DNA from 3 places in the Streptomyces auratus genome. Region 2 is predicted to be linked to each of the others. Evidence: riboswitches for the same ligand, from Rfam matches in the RefSeq annotation. Region 2 holds a riboswitch; each other region holds the start of a gene.
What was found. A riboswitch is a leader RNA that binds a small molecule or an ion and turns the genes downstream of it on or off. The one in region 2 is predicted to bind S-adenosylmethionine.

Region 1 (5,494 bases), 1.2 Mb from region 2:
GCGGTGCGCCGTCGCCGCCGACCGTCGCGACCCGGCAGGTGCGCTGCGTCCCGAGGAACGCATCGAGCTCGCCGCGCGTCATCATGATCCGGCGCCCGCGCCGCTGTGTGTCGGCCATCCGTCCCCGCCCTCCGCCGTGTGGCAGCCCCTACTGCGGGCACCGCCCCGCTCACCCGATACTCATCCCACACACATCCATCAACTGACTGCGTGTCAGAAAGCATGCGGGCCCTTCCTGGCGTACGCAATGGCCGCTACTCTCACCCGTCGTGAACCGGCCCGTCAGGGAATCGGACCGCCAGAGGGGAATGCGATGCCTTCGCACGCCGCGCGGCTCGGCGCGCCACTGGACCCGGCCTCGACGGTGCTGCTGACCGTCGAGTGCCAGCGCGGTGTGGTCGGCCCGGACAGCGCTTTGCCCGAACTGGCCGAGGCGGCCCGCACGTCGGGCGCGCTGGTCAACGTCGCACGGCTGGTGGCAGCGGCCCACGACACCGGCGTCCAGGTGCTGCACGCGATCGCCGAACGCCGTCCCGACGGCCGCGGCGCCAGCCACAACGCCCGCCTCTTCAAGGCGGCCGAGCGGCTGCCCGTCCAGCAGTTCGCCGGGTCCACGGCGGTACGTGTCGCCGATCCGATTCCCGTGACGGAGGACGACCTGGTCGTGCGCCGGCTGCACGGCCTCTCGCCGATCGCCGGCACCGAGGTGGACGCGCTGCTGCGCAACCTCGGATGCCGCACGCTCGTCGTCACCGGGGTGTCGGCGAACGTGGCGGTCCCCAACGCCGTGTTCGACGCGGTCAACCTGGGCTACACGGCAGTGGTGCCCGCGGACGCCATCGCGGGGGTGCCCGCCGAGTACACCCCCGCGATGGTCCGCAACACCCTCGCCCTGGTCGCCACCATCACCACCACGGAGGAGGTCCTGGCCGGCTGGCGACAACTGCGCGGCGGCCGCTGACCTGGATGACGGGGGACCGGGCGGCGGCGCCCGTTGCTTCAGCCGAGGGCGACCGAACCGCCCTTGTCGTCCACCTTCGCGGGCGCCGGCCCCTTGGTGGCGGGGCCCTTCTCCACGCTGCCGTCGTTGATGTCGATCAGCAGCTCGGCGTGGGAGGGGTGGGTGTGCAGGACACAAGGGGACCGGGAACAGCTGAACGTGCAGGGGCACGGCCCAGTCGGATGCTGGACGTGGTTCCTCTTCGGTTTCCATCGGCACCGGGTTTGGGGCGCCCTCCTTGCGCTGGACGTCCACCTTCACCAGCGAGAAGAAGCGCATGCCGGCGGCGCGAATCGTCGGAATGTCCTTGGCACGCCCCGAGTGTCGGGGATGTCCCCAGGGGTTCGAATCAGAGGGCGCGGGCGTTGTGGGCAGCCGGGCGGTCACAGGCCCTGGCGAGGTGCGCTTCTGGCGGAGGGAGGAGTGACCGCGCTGGTGGCTGCCCTGGTAGCCGAGCGGGGCGATTCTTCCCGCTGCTTCCAGGCGTTGGTGCAGCCCACCAGGTCCGCCCCGACTCGGTTTGTCGTCCCACAGGTCGGGCAGGCTTTGACAACCATGTCCGAGATCTGTCTAACTTACGCCGCAGATCGGTCATGAGTGTCAGCGACAAGCCCTGGCTTGCTGACCGGCAACCCTCGCGCCGCGGTGGGGTGCCCCAGGTGACGACCGGACCGGAAGCCCTTCGGTAAGCGCGAGCCCCCATGGGGCCGGAACAGTGACGGTGACGGAATGTACGCAGCTTTCGAGACGGCCGCATGGCGGCGTCGCGGCTGCCTGCTGCTGTGCGCGAACCGGTCGGTCGATCTGCTCCGCGTCAGCAGCGCACTGTGTACCGGCACCTGCGCCTGCCGTGCCTGCTGCCAAGGCTGACGGTTTTCTGAATCTTTGATGCCACCGCTCTCGCGGTGTGCTCCCTTCCTGCCCAGCCCCCGTTCCGCGCATCCCCGCGCGCATCGTCACGCAGAGCCCTGCCGGCTCGGCCGTGCCGTTGCCGCGTCCGCGGTCCGGGGTGTCCGAATTCGCTGGAGCCCTCCATGAGTGAACCCCCTGGCGCTGTCGCATTCCTCGCCTCAGCGCCTCCTGCCGAGGAGACCCCCGAACCCTCCTCCGAGCCTCGTACCGTGGGTCCTGCCGAGGCCGAACGGCCCGGCGACGACACCGCACCGCGGCCACCGGCGGCACAGCGGGTGCTGCCGCTGCGCAGACCAGGTCGCTGGATCGCCACGGCGATCGTGCTGGTGCTGGTCGCCCAGTTCGCCCACGGACTGGTGACCAACCCCTTCTATCAGTGGGACCGGTTCTCGTACTGGTTCCTGCGTCCGACGATCCTCGACGGTCTGCTCGTCACCCTCGAAGTGACGGCGTACAGCGCCGTGTTCGGTCTGCTCGGCGGCATCCTGATCGCCCTGGGCAGGCTCTCCCGGAGCCCGATGCTGCGGGCGGTCAGCTGGACCTACACATGGCTGTTCCGATCGGTTCCGCTGATCGTGGTGCTGCTGTTCCTCTACAACTTCAGCGCGCTGTACAAGACACTGAGCCTCGGGGTTCCGTTCGGGCCCGCCTTCTTCACCTTCGACGAGTCCCGGCTCGCCACCGACGTCGTCGTCGCGGTCGTCGGACTCAGTCTGAACGAGGCGGCGTACGCGTCCGAGGTGGTGCGGAGCGGCATCCTCGCGGTCGACCAGGGGCAGCACGAGGCGGCATGGGCACTCGGCCTGCCGAAGAGCTATCAGTTCACGAAGATCGTCTTCCCGCAGGCTCTGCGGTCCATCACCCCGAACTACGTCAATCTGCTGATCAATCTGATCAAGAGCACCTCGCTCGTCTTCTACGTGTCGCTGCTCGATCTTTTCGGCTCCGCGCAGAGCATGGGCAGCACCTACCCGGGTGACATCGTCCCGCTGTTGCTGGTCGCCACCGTCTGGTACTTGATCCTCACGAGTGGGGTCTCCGTCGTGCAGTTCTACGTCGAGCGGCACTTCTCCCGGGGCGCGACGCGCACCCTTCCGCCGACGCCATTGCAGAAGGTGCGGACGGGACTGCGTGATCTGCGGGCCCGAGCCCAAAGGGAGGCGGCGATATGACCACCGAGACCGCTGAGAGCACCGAGCTGACTGAGATCACCGACACCACCGAGATACGACCTGCTGCGGTCGAGGTGCACGGCGTGCGCAAGTGGTACGGCGCCCACCGGGTGCTGGACGGCGTCGAGTTGACCGTGTCGCCCGGCGAGGTCACCGTGATTCTCGGGCCGTCCGGGTCCGGCAAATCCACCCTGCTTCGGGTGATCAACCACCTGGAGAAGCCCGAGGTCGGGTACGTCAGCGTGAACGGTGAGCTGATCGGCGTCCGCCGGCACGGCGAGCGCGGCGAGGCGGGGGTCCCCCCGTCCGCAGGCCGGGGGAGGCTCAAGGAGCTGAGCGAACGGGTCATCCTGGGCCAGCGCAGCCGGATCGGCTTCGTCTTCCAGCACTTCAACCTCTTCCCGCATCTGACGGCGCTGGACAACGTGGCCGCCGCTCCCGTGGCGACCGGGAAGCTGACCAAGCCCGAGGCGCAGGAGCTGGCCCGCGAACTGCTCGGCCGGGTGGGCCTGGCCGACAAGGTCGGCGCCTATCCGCGGCAGCTGTCCGGCGGCCAGCAGCAGCGGGTGGCCATCGCCCGCGCCCTCGCCCTCCGGCCGGGGGTCATCCTCTTCGACGAACCGACCTCCGCGCTCGATCCCGAACTTGTCGGTGAGGTGCTGGCCGTCATCAAGGACCTGGCCACCAGCGGCACCACTCTCATCATCGTCACCCACGAGATCGGCTTCGCCCGTGAGGTCGCCGACCAGGTCGTCTTCCTCGACGAGGGCCGGATCGTCGAACAGGGCCCGCCCTCCGAGGTGCTGGACCACCCGAAACACGAGCGGACCAGGGACTTCCTGAGCAAGGTGCTCTGACCTCCGCCGTACGTCCCACTGCCCGCGCCCCGCCCGGGCTCGTGCACCCCCACACCACCGCAGCCCCCCACACACGTCACCGAAGAACAAGCAGCACGTCACCGCAACCGTTCACCGAACCAAGGACCGCCATGCGCACCCTCAGCCTCCGCAGCAGACTCCTCCGCGGCCTCACCGCGGGCACCGCCGTCGCCACCCTCGTCACCGGCCTCGCCGCCTGCGGGGGCAACAGCGACGCGGCCGGCACGTCCGACAGCAAGCCGTCCGGGACGGTCACCGTGGGGGCCCTTTCCAACGGTGCCGCCAAGGAGACCGAGCTCAAGGTCTCCGAGGTCAAGTCCATCAGCGCCAAGCTGCCCAAGTCGATCGCCAAGAAGGGCAAGCTGGTCGTCGGCGTCGGCGCCCTGCCCACCGGCTCCGTTCCGCTGAACTTCGTCGGCGACGACCAGAAGACGCTCACCGGATCCGAGCCCGACTTCGGCCGACTGGTGGCCGCGGTCCTCGGCCTCAAGCCCGAGCTGAAGAACTCGACCTGGGAGAACCTGTTCGTCGGCATCGACAGCGGCAAGGTCGACGCGGCCTTCTCCAACGTCACCGACACCGAGGAGCGCAAGAAGAAGTACGAGTTCGCCACCTACCGGCAGGACAACCTGGGGTTCGAGGTACGTAAGGAAAGCACCTGGAACTTCGACGGCGACTACAAGAACCTGGCCGGCAAGACGGTCTCGGTGAGCCGGGGCACCAACCAGGAGAAGGTCCTGCTGGAGTGGAAGGCGAAGCTGAAGAAGGAGGGCAAGGACCTCACCGTCAAGTACTACCCGGACAACAACAGTGTCTACCTGGCGCTGAACAGCGGGAAGATAGATGCCCACTTCGGCCCCAACCCCAGCATCGCTTACCACACCACCCACACGGCGAATACCCCCAACGCGACCCGTAGCGCCGGCAAGTTCTCCGGCGCGGGCGCGAAGCTCCAGGGTCTGATCGCCGCGACGTCGAAGAAGGACAGCGGGCTGGCCAAGCCGGTCGCCGAGGCCATCAACTACCTGATCAAGCACGGCCAGTACGCCAAGTGGCTGGACGCCTGGAACCTCTCCAACGAGGCCGTCAAGACCTCCCAGGTCAACCCGCCCGGCCTGCCGCTCGACAACTCCTGATCAACGCTCGCACGGGCGTCTGCCGCCCGGGACTCCGGCGTCCCGCCGAGTCCCGGGCGCACCGGCCCACCATGTCCGCCACGGACGACACCGATGCCATGGATGCCACGGATGACACGGAGCCTGCTCACCGCTATGTCCACCAGCGTCTCTCCTTCCCCTGCGCAGAGCCCGGCCGAACCGCACGTCCTGGACAACGCCGTCTGGGCCGCGCTGACCGGCCCGCACGCCCGGATCGCCGAGCGCGTCGGCCGCGCCGCCCGCTACCCCCTGGACGTGTGCCCCTTCACCGCCCTCGCCGACCCGGCCGACCCGGGGGCCTGGGACGACCTGGCCGCGCTGGTCGGCCCGGACACCGAAACCGCCGTCACGGGAGCGCGGGCCGTCCCCGACGGA
Region 2 (5,494 bases):
CAGGCCGCGCAGCACGACCCGCGCGGCCCCGGGGTCGCCTACCTCGCCCATGTCATCGGGTTCGCGCTCGGCTTCCTCTACGCCTGGGCCCGCTACAGGAGGGATAGTGTGGGGGCCACCAGGCGGAACGACCGGGCGACCGAGGGAGAGAGCCAGCCGTGATCACGTCGATCGTGCTCATCAAGACCAGCGTGGACCAGATCCCCGAGATCGCCGAGAAGATCGCCGCCCTGGACGGGGTCAGCGAGGTCTACTCGGTCACCGGAGCCCACGATCTGATCGCGATGGTGCGGGTGGCCGCGCATGACGACCTCGCGGACGTCATCCCCGGCCGCATCAGCAAGGTCCCCGGCGTCGCCTCCACGGAGACGCACATCGCGTTCCGCACGTATTCCCAGCACGACCTTGAGGCCGCCTTTGCGATTGGCCTCGACGCGTAGGCCTGTTTTTCCCCACGTTTTCGGCTGTCCCGCCGTGGTTCTTCTCGCCGTTGCGCTCGGCGGCGCACCCGCACGTTGTCGGCTGGCCCGCCGCGGGTGTTTGTCGCCGTTGCGCCTGCGGCGGGCTGGTTGCCGCTGCGCTGGCTGATCGGCTGCGGGACCGGCCCTCCGGACTCCGTCCTGCGGTCCGCCCCCTCCCGTTGGGGGTGGATGAAGACCGGTGGGGGCGGACCTCATCCCTCGACTACACGCAGACGACGGCCGGGGCCCGCCCCCACCGGCCTCTTCCCACCCACTACGGGAGGGGCCGCGCCGCAGGACGAAGTCCGGAGGAGCGGCACCGCACCCGACCACCCACGCCCGCCGCAGGCGCAACGGCGAAACACCCCGACGGCGGGCCAGCCGACAACGTGCGGCGCGCCGCAAAGCGCAACGGCGAAAAACCACCACGGCGGGACAGCCGAAAACGTGGGAATCAACCCGCGCTACGCACGGGAACACAACGGCCGTCCTCAGTGCGGTAGTTCCAGGTGGCGCCGTCCGTCACCAGTTCCTTGACCGCGCGGAGGAAGCGGTCAACGTGCTCATCCGGCGTGCCCACGCCAAAGCTCACGCGGATGGCGTTCAGCGATCGCTCGCCGGGGGCTGCCTCCGGGGCGCCGCACTCCCCGGGGTCCTGCGGCTCGCTGCCCAGGAGGGTCCGTACCAGGGGGTGGGCGCAGAACAGGCCGTCGCGGACGCCGATGCCGTACTCCGCCGACAGGGCCGCGGCGAAGTGTGAGCTGTTCCAGCCCTCGACGACGAAGGAGAGGACGCCGACGCGTGCGGCGTCGGCGCCGAAGAGCGAGAGGACCTGGACCTCGGGCACCTCGGCCAGGCCCGCCCGGACGCGGTCGATCAGTTCCTGCTCACGGGCGATCAGCTCCGGGAAACCGGCCTCGGTCAGTGCCTGGCAGGCGGAGGCGATGGCGTAGGCGCCGATGACGTTCGGCGAGCCGGCCTCGTGCCGGGCCGCGGTGGTGTGCCACTCGATGTCCACCCCGCCGTCCGTACGGCGGGAAACCTTGCGGCTGGCGCCGCCGCCCGCCAGGTACGGTGCGGCGTCCTGCAGCCAGTCCGCGCGGCCGGCCAGCACACCGGCGCCGAACGGCGCGTACAGCTTGTGGCCGGAGAAGGCGACCCAGTCGGCGTCCAGCTCGGCGAGGTCCACGGGGTGGTGCGGGACGAGCTGCGCCGCGTCCAGCACGATTCGCGCGCCGTGCGCGTGGGCCGCGGCCGCCAGTTCCCGTACCGGCCACAGCTCACCGGTGACGTTGGACGCGCCCGTCACGCAGACCAGCGCGGGGCCGTAGGGCTCGCGCTCGGCCAGCGCCTTCTCCAGGGTGTCCACCGCCTGCCGCGGGGTGCGCGGCGCGTTGAGGTAGGTCACGGCGACATCCGCGCGCTGTTCCCACGGCAGCAGCGAGGCGTGGTGCTCGGTCTCGAAGACGAACACCCGGGTGCCCTGCGGGAGGGCGGCGGCCAGCAGGTTCAGCGAGTCGGTGGTCGAGCGGGTGAACACCACCTGGTCGTCGGCGCGGCAGCCGAGGAACTCCGCGATCGTCCGGCGGCTGTTCTCGAAGAGGTCGGTGGAGAGCTGGGAGAGGTATCCGGCGCCGCGGTGGACGCTGCCGTAGTACGGGGCGTAGGCGGCGACGTCGTCCCAGACGCGCTGGAGGGCGGGGGCGCTGGCGGCGTAGTCCAGCGCGGCGTAGTCGACCTCGCCGCCGGTCACGAGCGGGACGCGGACATCCCGGCCGAGAACCGGCAGCGGGGCACAAACGGAACGGTCGGCGGCAACGGCGGCAACAGACATGGCGAACTCCCGTAAGAGGTAAGCGAATTCGCTGCGGGCGGGCGTACGGAAGGAACCGTCGGGGCACCGCAGCGGAAAGGAAAAAGGGATGCGGAGAAGGGGCCGTCGAGCCCTATCGCATTCGCTGATTCACGGAAGTTCTCCCTCGAGGACCAGGATCCCTGGCGAGGGATCCGCGCTTGCCGCAGACCTCGCTGCCTGCGGCCTGGTCATCACCCGGGGCACCCCGCCACGGAAGGAGGGTTGCCGGACAGCGGGCCGGGGCCTGTGTCGCTGTCACTCGTGACCTGCGCAGAATCATGCCATACCGCCGGTACGCCGCAAGGCCCGGTCCATATGACGGAACGGGCCTTGCGTCACACCCTGCGTGACCGGGCGCTCAGGCGTTACTGGCCGCCACCCAGCGCTCCAGCGCCCGCTTGGCCGCCCCGGAGTCGATCGCGGCGGCGGCGGTGGCGATACCGGCCCGGATCTGCTCCGCCAGCGGGGCATCGGTGGGCTCCAGGGCGACCAGCGCCGCCGCCGCGTTCAGCAGCACCGCCTCGCGTACCGGCCCGGTCTCGCCGTCGAGCAGCCGGCGCGCCACCTCCGCGTTGTACGAGGCGTCCGCGCCGCGCAGCGACTCCACCGGCACCAGGTCGATGCCCACGTCCCGCGGGTCGAAGGCCTCCTCGCGCACCGTGCCGTCCCGGACGACCCACACCCGCGAGGTCGCGGTCGTGGTCAGCTCGTCCAGGCCGTCGTCGCCGCGGAACACCAGCGCCGAGGAGCCGCGCTCGGCGAGCACCCCGGCCAGGATGGGCGCCATCCGGGCGTCCGCGACGCCGGTCGCCTGGGCGCGGACCTTGGCGGGGTTGGTCAGCGGGCCCAGCACGTTGAAGGTGGTGCGGATGCCGAGCTGGCCCCGGGCGTTGGCGACGTGCCGCAGCGAGGGGTGGAACTTCACCGCGAAGCAGAAGGTGATCCCTGCTTCCTCGGCGACCTCGACGACCCGTCGCGGGGTGAGATCGAGGTTGACCCCGAGCTTCTCCAGGACGTCGGAGGCGCCGCTGGCCGAGGATGCGGCGCGGTTGCCGTGCTTGACGACCTTGGCGCCGGTGCCGGCCACCACGATCGAGGACATCGTGGAGATGTTGACGGTCTTGGCTCCGTCGCCGCCGGTGCCGACGATGTCCACGCTCGGCCCGGGCACCTCGATCAGCCGGGCGTGCTCGTACATCGTCCGCACGAGGCCGGAGATCTCCGCGACGGTCTCGCCCTTGGCCCGCAGCGCCACCGCGAACCCGGCGATCTGGGCGTCGCCGGCCTCGCCCCGCATGATCTTGTCCATCGCCCATGCGGTGTCGTCCGCGGTGAGGTCACGGCCGTCGAGCAGGGCGTTCAGGAGGCCCGGCCAGGTCTGGGCCGCCACGCTGTCGCCGCCAAAGGGGGTCGCAACGCTCATGGTCCACACTCCTGGTTTGTCTCCTGCTTCTGTCGCTCACCCTATCGAGCCGCCGGACACGCCGGAGGGCCCCGTCCGTCCGGACGGGACCCTCTGGGTGGCGTGCTCCCTACGGTGCGCTACGAGGCGCCGCGGTGATCAGTGGTGGCCGTGGCCGCTGGTGATCTCCTTGTACTCCTCGACCGTGGGCTTGGCGATGACGCTGTCCTCGCCGTAGTAGCTCTCGGAGAGCTTGGCGCGCAGCTTCTGCGTACGCGGGATCTTGCGCCGCACGCCGTTCTCGTCGACCTCCGGGCCCAGTTCGAGCGGCTCGGGCTGCTCGTGCTGGGTGAGGAGGTGCAGCTGCTCCTGTTCGAGCGGCTCGTGGACCTCGATGAACTCACCGTGCGGCAGGCGCTTGATGATGCCGGACTCGCGGCCGTGCAGCACCTTGTCCTTGTCGCGCCGCTGCAGACCCAGGCAGATCCGCTTGGTGGCGATGAAGCCCAGCACCGGCCCCACGAAGAACGCGATCCGGACGAACCAGGTGATCGAGTTGATCGACAGGTGGAAGTGCGTGGCCCACAGGTCGTTGCCGCCACCGATCAGCATCACGAAGTACGCGATCAGCCAGGCGACACCGAAGCCCGTACGGGTCGGGACGTTGCGCGGGCGGTCCAGGATGTGGTGCTCGCGCTTGTCGCCGCGGACCCAGGACTCCACGAACGGGTAGACCGCGATGGCGACCAGGACCAGCGGGAAGATCAGGATCGGGATCAGCACGCCGAAGTTGAGGGTGTGGCCCCAGAAGTTCCACTCCCAGCCCGGCATGACACGCACCAGACCCTCGGCGAAGCCCATGTACCAGTCGGGCTGGGCGCCGGTGGACACCTGGTCGGGGCGGTACGGGCCGATGGCCCACACCGGGTTGATGCTGGCGATCGCGGCGATCGCCGCGATCACACCGAAGACCAGGAAGAAGAAGCCTCCGGCCTTGGCCATGTAGACCGGCAGCAGCGGCATGCCCACGACGTTGTTGTTGGTCTTGCCGGCACCCGGGAACTGGGTGTGCTTGTGGTAGAAGACCAGGATCAGGTGCGCCACCAGCAGGCCGAGCATGATGCCCGGCAGCAGCAGCACGTGCACCGTGAAGAACCGCGGGATGATGTCGTGCCCCGGGAACTCCCCGCCGAAGATGAAGAACTGCAGGTACGAACCGACCAGCGGCATCGCCAGGATGACGCCCTCGATGAACCGCACACCGGTGCCGGAGAGCAGGTCGTCGGGGAGCGAGTAACCGGTGAAGCCGGTGAACATGCCCAGCACGAACAGCAGGAAGCCGAACAGCCAGTTGACCTCGCGCGGCTTGCGGAAGGCGCCGGTGAAGAACACCCGCATCATGTGGACCATCATCGCGGCCAGGAAGACCAGCGCGGCCCAGTGGTGGATCTGGCGGATCAGCAGACCACCCCGCACGTCGAAGCTGATGTTCAGCGTCGACTCGAAGGCCTGCGTCATCCGGATTCCCTGCATGGGCACATAGGAACCGTGATAGGTCACCTCGGCCATGCTCGGGTGGAAGAACAGCGTCAGATAGACACCGGTCAGGATGATGATGATGAAGCTGTAAAGCGCGACCTCGCCCAGCATGAAGGACCAGTGGTCCGGGAAGATCTTGCGCATGTTGGACTTGGCGAGGCTGTAGATGCCCAGCCTGCCGTCCGCCCAGTCGGCGATCCGCTCGCCCCGTGGCGCCTGGCCACGGCGCGTGGTGGT
Region 3 (5,494 bases), on a different contig from region 2:
GCGGCCCTTGGGGCCGAGGGTCACCTTGACGGCGTCGGCGAGCTGGTTCATCCCGCGCTCGAGACCGCGCCGCGCCTCCTCGTCGAACGCGATGATCTTGGCCATGTGAAGTGGTCCTCCCGGACTAATGGGGTCTCCCCTGCTCGAACGCAGTTGAGAGCGTGGGGAAGGATTTCTCCGGACCGCGCTGGCGCCCGCGACGGACGGCCTACAGACCCGGGTGGTTCCTTGCCCCACCCGGCCTGCGGGCCTCACCGACCCGGTCCTTCGTAGCACTCTCACTCGGAGAGTGCTAACGCCAATGATTAGCACTCGCAGGGTGCGAGTGCAAGCGCCCACCGGGAGGGTGCCCCCTACGAGGCAGACAGCAGAAGGCCCGTACCCCCTCGGGGGCACGGGCCTTCCGTGACGCAGCAGTCGGTCGGCGCCTCAGCCGGCCACCCGGACCATGTCCGCCTGCGGCCCCTTCTGGCCCTGCGAGATCTCGAACTCGACCCGCTGGCCCTCCTCAAGGGTGCGGTAGCCGTCCATCTGGATCGCGCTGTAGTGGACGAAAACATCCGCACCACCGTCGACCGCGATGAAGCCGTACCCCTTCTCCGCGTTGAACCACTTGACGGTGCCCTGAGCCATGCCTAACTCCCCTATTACTGGCCCTTGCGCAGGACCGCACTTCGCGGACCCGGGTCAGACCTCACCCCGCGAATGGCCCGTGGGGTGTGCGCCGGAACGCGTCGACCGCCGCTGAATGTATCTGCACAGATGCCCAGAGCAACAGGTCAATCGGACGAGAATTCTGGGGCCGGAGAATCGGCAATATGAGGTGAAATCCCAGTTCTCCAGGGCAAGTCGGGCCGGGCGTAGCACACATAAGCGACAAATATCGCTCACACTTCGAGCACAACTGATCGCTGTCTCATATGCGTTCGGCACGCGTACGGTGATATCCGGAGGGGGATCACCCCAATAGTATCTCCTTTCACAACATGGAATTGCCCCGTCCGCTTTCTGGCGGACGGGGCAATTCCGGTCAAGCAGGAGAAGAGTTGGCGCAAATCAGCAGCCGCCGGCGACCGCCGGAATGATCGAGACGCCCGCACCGTCCGGGGTCGGCGTTTCCAGACCCTGCTCGAAGCGCACATCGTCGTCGTTCACGTACACGTTCACGAAGCGGCGCAGCTTGCCGGCGTCGTCCAGCACACGGGCCGCGATGCCCTGGTGGTTCCGCTCCAGGTCGGCGATCACCTCGGACAGGGTCGCGCCCTCGGCGGTGACCTCGGCCTGGCCGCCGGTGTAGGTGCGGAGGATGGTGGGGATGCGGACCTTGACGCTCATGGTTCTGCCTTCCGGGTGGTGCGGAGTACGAGTTCGGGGGCGGGGGCGGTGCCCGTCCGCGGACGGGCCGACGACCTCAGCCGGCCAGGCCGGCCGCGCGGAACGCGTCCAGGTCCGGGCGGATCGTGGCCGTGGGCCCGGAGGTCGGGGCGACCGCGTCCAGGGTCTTGAGGCCGTCACCGGTGTTGAGGACGACGGTGGTCAGGGACGGGTCGAGCAGGCCGTCCTCGATCAGCTTCTTGGTCACGCCGACGGTCACCCCGCCCGCGGTCTCCGCGAAGATCCCCTCGGTCCGGGCCAGCAGCTTGATCGCGTCCACGATCTGCTCGTCGTTGACATCCTCCACCGCACCGCCGGTCCGGCGCGCGATGTCGAGCACGTACGGACCGTCGGCCGGGTTGCCGATCGCCAGCGACTTGGCGATGGTCTTCGGCTTCTGCGGGCGCACGACGTCGTGCCCGGCCTTGAAGGCCGTGGACACCGGCGAGCAGCCCTCCGCCTGGGCGCCGAAGATCTTGTAGGGCTTGTCCTCGACCAGGCCGAGGGCGATCAGCTCCTTGAGCCCCTTGTCGATCTTCGTCAGCTGCGAGCCGGACGCGATCGGGATGACCAGCTGGTCCGGGAGCTGCCAGCCCAGCTGCTCGCAGATCTCGTACGCGAGGGTCTTGGAACCCTCGCCGTAGTACGGACGCAGGTTGACGTTGACGAAGCCCCAGCCCTCGCCCAGCGGGTCGCCGATGAGCTCCGAGCAGAAGCGGTTGACGTCGTCGTAGTTGCCCTCGATGCCGACCAGGTCGCCGCCGTAGACCGCGGCCATGACGACCTTGCCGGCCTCCAGGTCGTGCGGGATGAAGACGCAGGACTTGAAACCGGCGCGGCGGGCCGCGGCGCCGACGGCACCGGCGAGGTTGCCGGTGGAGGAGCAGGAGAGGGTGGTGAAGCCGAAGGCGCGGGCGGCCTCGACGGCGATCGCCACGACGCGGTCCTTGAAGGAGTGCGTCGGGTTGCCGGAGTCGTCCTTGACGTACAGCCCGCCGGTGACGCCCAGCTCGGCGGCGAGCCGGTCGGCCTGGACGAGCTTGGTGAAGCCGGGGTTGAGATTGGGCTTGTCGGCCACGTCGGCGGGGACGGGCAGCAGCGGGGCGTAGCGCCAGATGTTGTCCGGCCCGGCCTCGATCTGCTTCCGCAGCCCCTCGGGGTCGCCGCTCGGCAGGTCGTACGCGACTTCGAGCGGCCCGAAACATTCCTGGCACGCGAAGATCGGACCGAGCGAAAAGCGCTGTCCGCACTCACGGCAGGACAGCGCTGCGGCGGGGCCCAGAGCGACGGTGGGGGTGTTTTCGGTGACTTGCACAGCCATGGAGGCGAGGCCCTTTCTCCTCATCTTCCTCGCGACGAATCTCGCCACGAGACGGATTTGGCACCTTCCCTAGCCGGGAGCCTCGCGCGCGGGACGTAATCGAGCGTCCTTGCGGCAAGACCGGCTGGAGGGTTGCCGGGGCTTCAACGGGCCGTATCCCTCTGCCCCTCTGGATGAGCGGTATGGCACTGGGCCGAAACCCAGGCGTTTGTGGCACGGACCCCGACATGCGACGGTCATCCGCGTTGTTCAAGACTGTAACCGACGGCACTGACAGTTGAGATAGTCGTCCGAACCGCGAGATGGATCACAAGGGCCGCCCTCCGGCGGCGACCGAGGAGTCGTAGACGTGCTGGAAGAGGTGGAGCGCTGGCTGCGCGGCCGTTCCTGGTCCGCCGCGGACCGCCCGCTGGAGCAGCTGCTGGAGGCCAAGCGCCAGACGGGCCGGACGGTCAGCGTCGTCCTGCCCGCGCTCGACGAGGAGGCCACGGTCGGCGCGATCGTGACCACGATCCGTGACACGCTGATGACGGACGCGACCGGGCTGGTCGACGAGCTGGTGGTGCTGGACTCCGGCTCCACCGACCGCACCGCCGAGGTCGCGGCGGCGGCCGGCGCCCGGGTGGTGCACCGCGACAGCATCCTGTCGCGGCTGCCCGCGCTCCCCGGCAAGGGCGAGGTGCTGTGGCGCTCCCTCCTGGCCACCACCGGCGACATCATCTGCTTCATCGACGCCGACCTGCGCGAATTCTCCGCCACCTTCGTCTCCGGCATCATCGGCCCGCTGCTGACCGACCCGGACATCCAGTTCGTCAAGGCGATGTACGACCGCCCCCTGGAGACCGGCCCCGGCGGCATCGACGCCGGCCAGGGCGGCCGGGTCACCGAGCTGGTCGCCCGCCCGCTCCTCAACCTCCACTGGCCCCAGCTGGCCGGCTTCGTCCAGCCCCTCGGCGGCGAGTACGCGGCCCGCCGCTCCCTCCTGGAACGGCTCCCCTTCCCCGTCGGCTACGGCGTCGAGCTCGGCCTGCTCGTCGACGCCCTGCACACCGTCGGCCTCGACGCCCTGGCCCAGGTGGACGTCGGCGTCCGCAAACACCGCCACCAGGACGGCCAGGCCCTGGGCCGGATGGCCGCCGCCATCTACCGCACCGCCCAACTACGCCTGACCCGCGGCCACTTGGTGCGCCCCCGGCTCACCCAGTTCGACCGCGGCGACCAGGGCTTCATCCCGCGCACCACGGACGTGGACACCGAGGAACGCCCCCCGATGACCGAAATCCCGGAGTACGCGGCCCGCCGGGCGGCGTGAGGGGTCACGCCCTTGGCCGCTTCCATGCGTTTGCGGGGATCTGTAGCGGGTTACTGTCGCGACATGGTGTCCGAGCGCAGTGCGGTGCAAGCAGGTGCCGAGGTTCTTGTTGCGTCCAATCGTGGGCCGGTTTCCTACAGCCTGGGGGAGGACGGGACGCTCACCGCCAAGCGGGGCGGGGGCGGGCTGGTGTCGGCGCTGTCGGCGATCGGGCCCGAGACCGATGCGGTGTGGGTGTGTGCCGCGCTCGGCGGCGGGGACCGGGAGGCCGTACGGCGGACGGGTGGTGCGCTGGAGCCGGGCGACACCGGTGGACAGCGTGTCCGGATGCTGGACATCCCGGCCGAGGTGTACGCCGCCGCCTACAACGGTGTCGCGAACTCCGTGCTGTGGTTCGTCCACCACATGCTCTACCAGACACCGCTGGAACCGGTCTTCGGCGCGGAGTTCCGGGCGCAGTGGGCGGCGTACGAGGCGTACAACGCGGCCTTCGCGGACGCGCTGGCCGACGGCGCGGCTCCCGGCGCGGCCGTCCTGGTCCAGGACTACCACCTGGCGCTGGTGCCCGGCATGCTCCGTGAGCGCCGCCCCGACCTGCGCATCGCGCACTTCTCGCACACGCCGTGGGCCCCCGCCGAGTACTTCGCGATACTCCCCGACGACATCCAGCGGCAGCTGGCGCTGGGCATTCTCGGTGCGGACCGGGCGAACTTCCTCACCCACCGGTGGGCCGAGAACTTCCTGGCCTGCGCCGAGACCGGGCTCGGCGGGCAGTGCGAGCGCGTGCGGCCGGAGGACGGGCCGCCCGGCATCGTCGCGCTCGTCCCGGAGCGCAAGGCGCACACGACGTGGATCGGTGTGCACGGGCTCGGCGCCGACGCCGATTTCCTGCGGGAGCGCGCGCACCGTCCCGACGTCGAGGAGCGGATGACGGCGCTGCGCGCACAGATCGGCGGGCCGGACCGCAAGACCGTGGTCCGCGTGGACCGCACCGAACTCTCCAAGAACATCGTGCGGGGCCTGCTCGCCTATCGGCAGCTTCTCGCCGACCGCCCCGAGTGGCGCGAGCGGGTCGTGCACATCGCCTTCGCCTACCCCTCGCGCCAGGACCTCGCCGTCTACCGCGAGTACACCGCGGAGGTCGAGCAGGTGGCGGCGGCCGTCAACGCCGAGTTCGGGACGGCGGATTGGCAGCCCGTCGTGCTGCACGTCAAGGACGATTTCGCCCGCTCGCTGGCCGCCTACCGGCTCGCGGACGTGGCCCTCGTCAACCCGATCAGGGACGGGATGAACCTGGTCGCCAAGGAGATCCCGGTGGTGTCGGACACCGGCTGCGCGCTGGTCCTGTCGCGGGAGGCGGGCGCGCACGAGGAGCTCGGTGCGCATGCGCTGACCGTCAATCCGTACGACGTCATGGGGACCGCCGAGGCGCTGCACGAGGCGCTGTCGATGGACGACGCCGAGCGCGCGGCGCGCACCGAACGGCT

Region 1: linked by a shared signal. The riboswitch ahead of BKA18_RS03955 (amino acid ABC transporter permease) and the one ahead of BKA18_RS09455 (aminotransferase class V-fold PLP-dependent enzyme) in region 2 are both predicted to bind S-adenosylmethionine.
Region 3: linked by a shared signal. The riboswitch ahead of thrC (threonine synthase) and the one ahead of BKA18_RS09455 (aminotransferase class V-fold PLP-dependent enzyme) in region 2 are both predicted to bind S-adenosylmethionine.

What each region holds. Positions count from the first base shown of each region.
Region 1 covers NZ_JBNGCB010000001.1:960,584-966,077, reverse strand. Annotated here, with positions in the region: gene BKA18_RS03965 (pyridoxamine 5'-phosphate oxidase family protein) at 1-118, opposite strand, end outside; gene BKA18_RS03960 (cysteine hydrolase family protein) at 314-961, shown strand; SAM riboswitch class IV at 1,590-1,698, shown strand; gene BKA18_RS03955 (amino acid ABC transporter permease) at 2,035-3,084, shown strand; gene BKA18_RS03950 (amino acid ABC transporter ATP-binding protein) at 3,081-3,941, shown strand; gene BKA18_RS03945 (ABC transporter substrate-binding protein) at 4,073-5,098, shown strand; gene BKA18_RS03940 (GNAT family N-acetyltransferase) at 5,234-5,494, shown strand, end outside.
Region 2 covers NZ_JBNGCB010000001.1:2,206,164-2,211,657, forward strand. Annotated here, with positions in the region: gene BKA18_RS09445 (rhomboid family intramembrane serine protease) at 1-162, shown strand, start outside; gene BKA18_RS09450 (Lrp/AsnC family transcriptional regulator) at 159-440, shown strand; gene BKA18_RS09455 (aminotransferase class V-fold PLP-dependent enzyme) at 916-2,295, opposite strand; SAM riboswitch class IV at 2,466-2,583, opposite strand; gene trpD (anthranilate phosphoribosyltransferase) at 2,675-3,739, opposite strand; gene qcrB (cytochrome bc1 complex cytochrome b subunit) at 3,878-5,494, opposite strand, start outside.
Region 3 covers NZ_JBNGCB010000003.1:446,951-452,444, reverse strand. Annotated here, with positions in the region: gene groL (chaperonin GroEL) at 1-105, opposite strand, end outside; gene BKA18_RS21635 (cold-shock protein) at 430-633, opposite strand; gene BKA18_RS21630 (MoaD/ThiS family protein) at 1,057-1,335, opposite strand; gene thrC (threonine synthase) at 1,412-2,695, opposite strand; SAM riboswitch class I at 2,713-2,875, opposite strand; gene BKA18_RS21620 (glucosyl-3-phosphoglycerate synthase) at 3,045-4,007, shown strand; gene BKA18_RS21615 (alpha,alpha-trehalose-phosphate synthase (UDP-forming)) at 4,071-5,494, shown strand, end outside.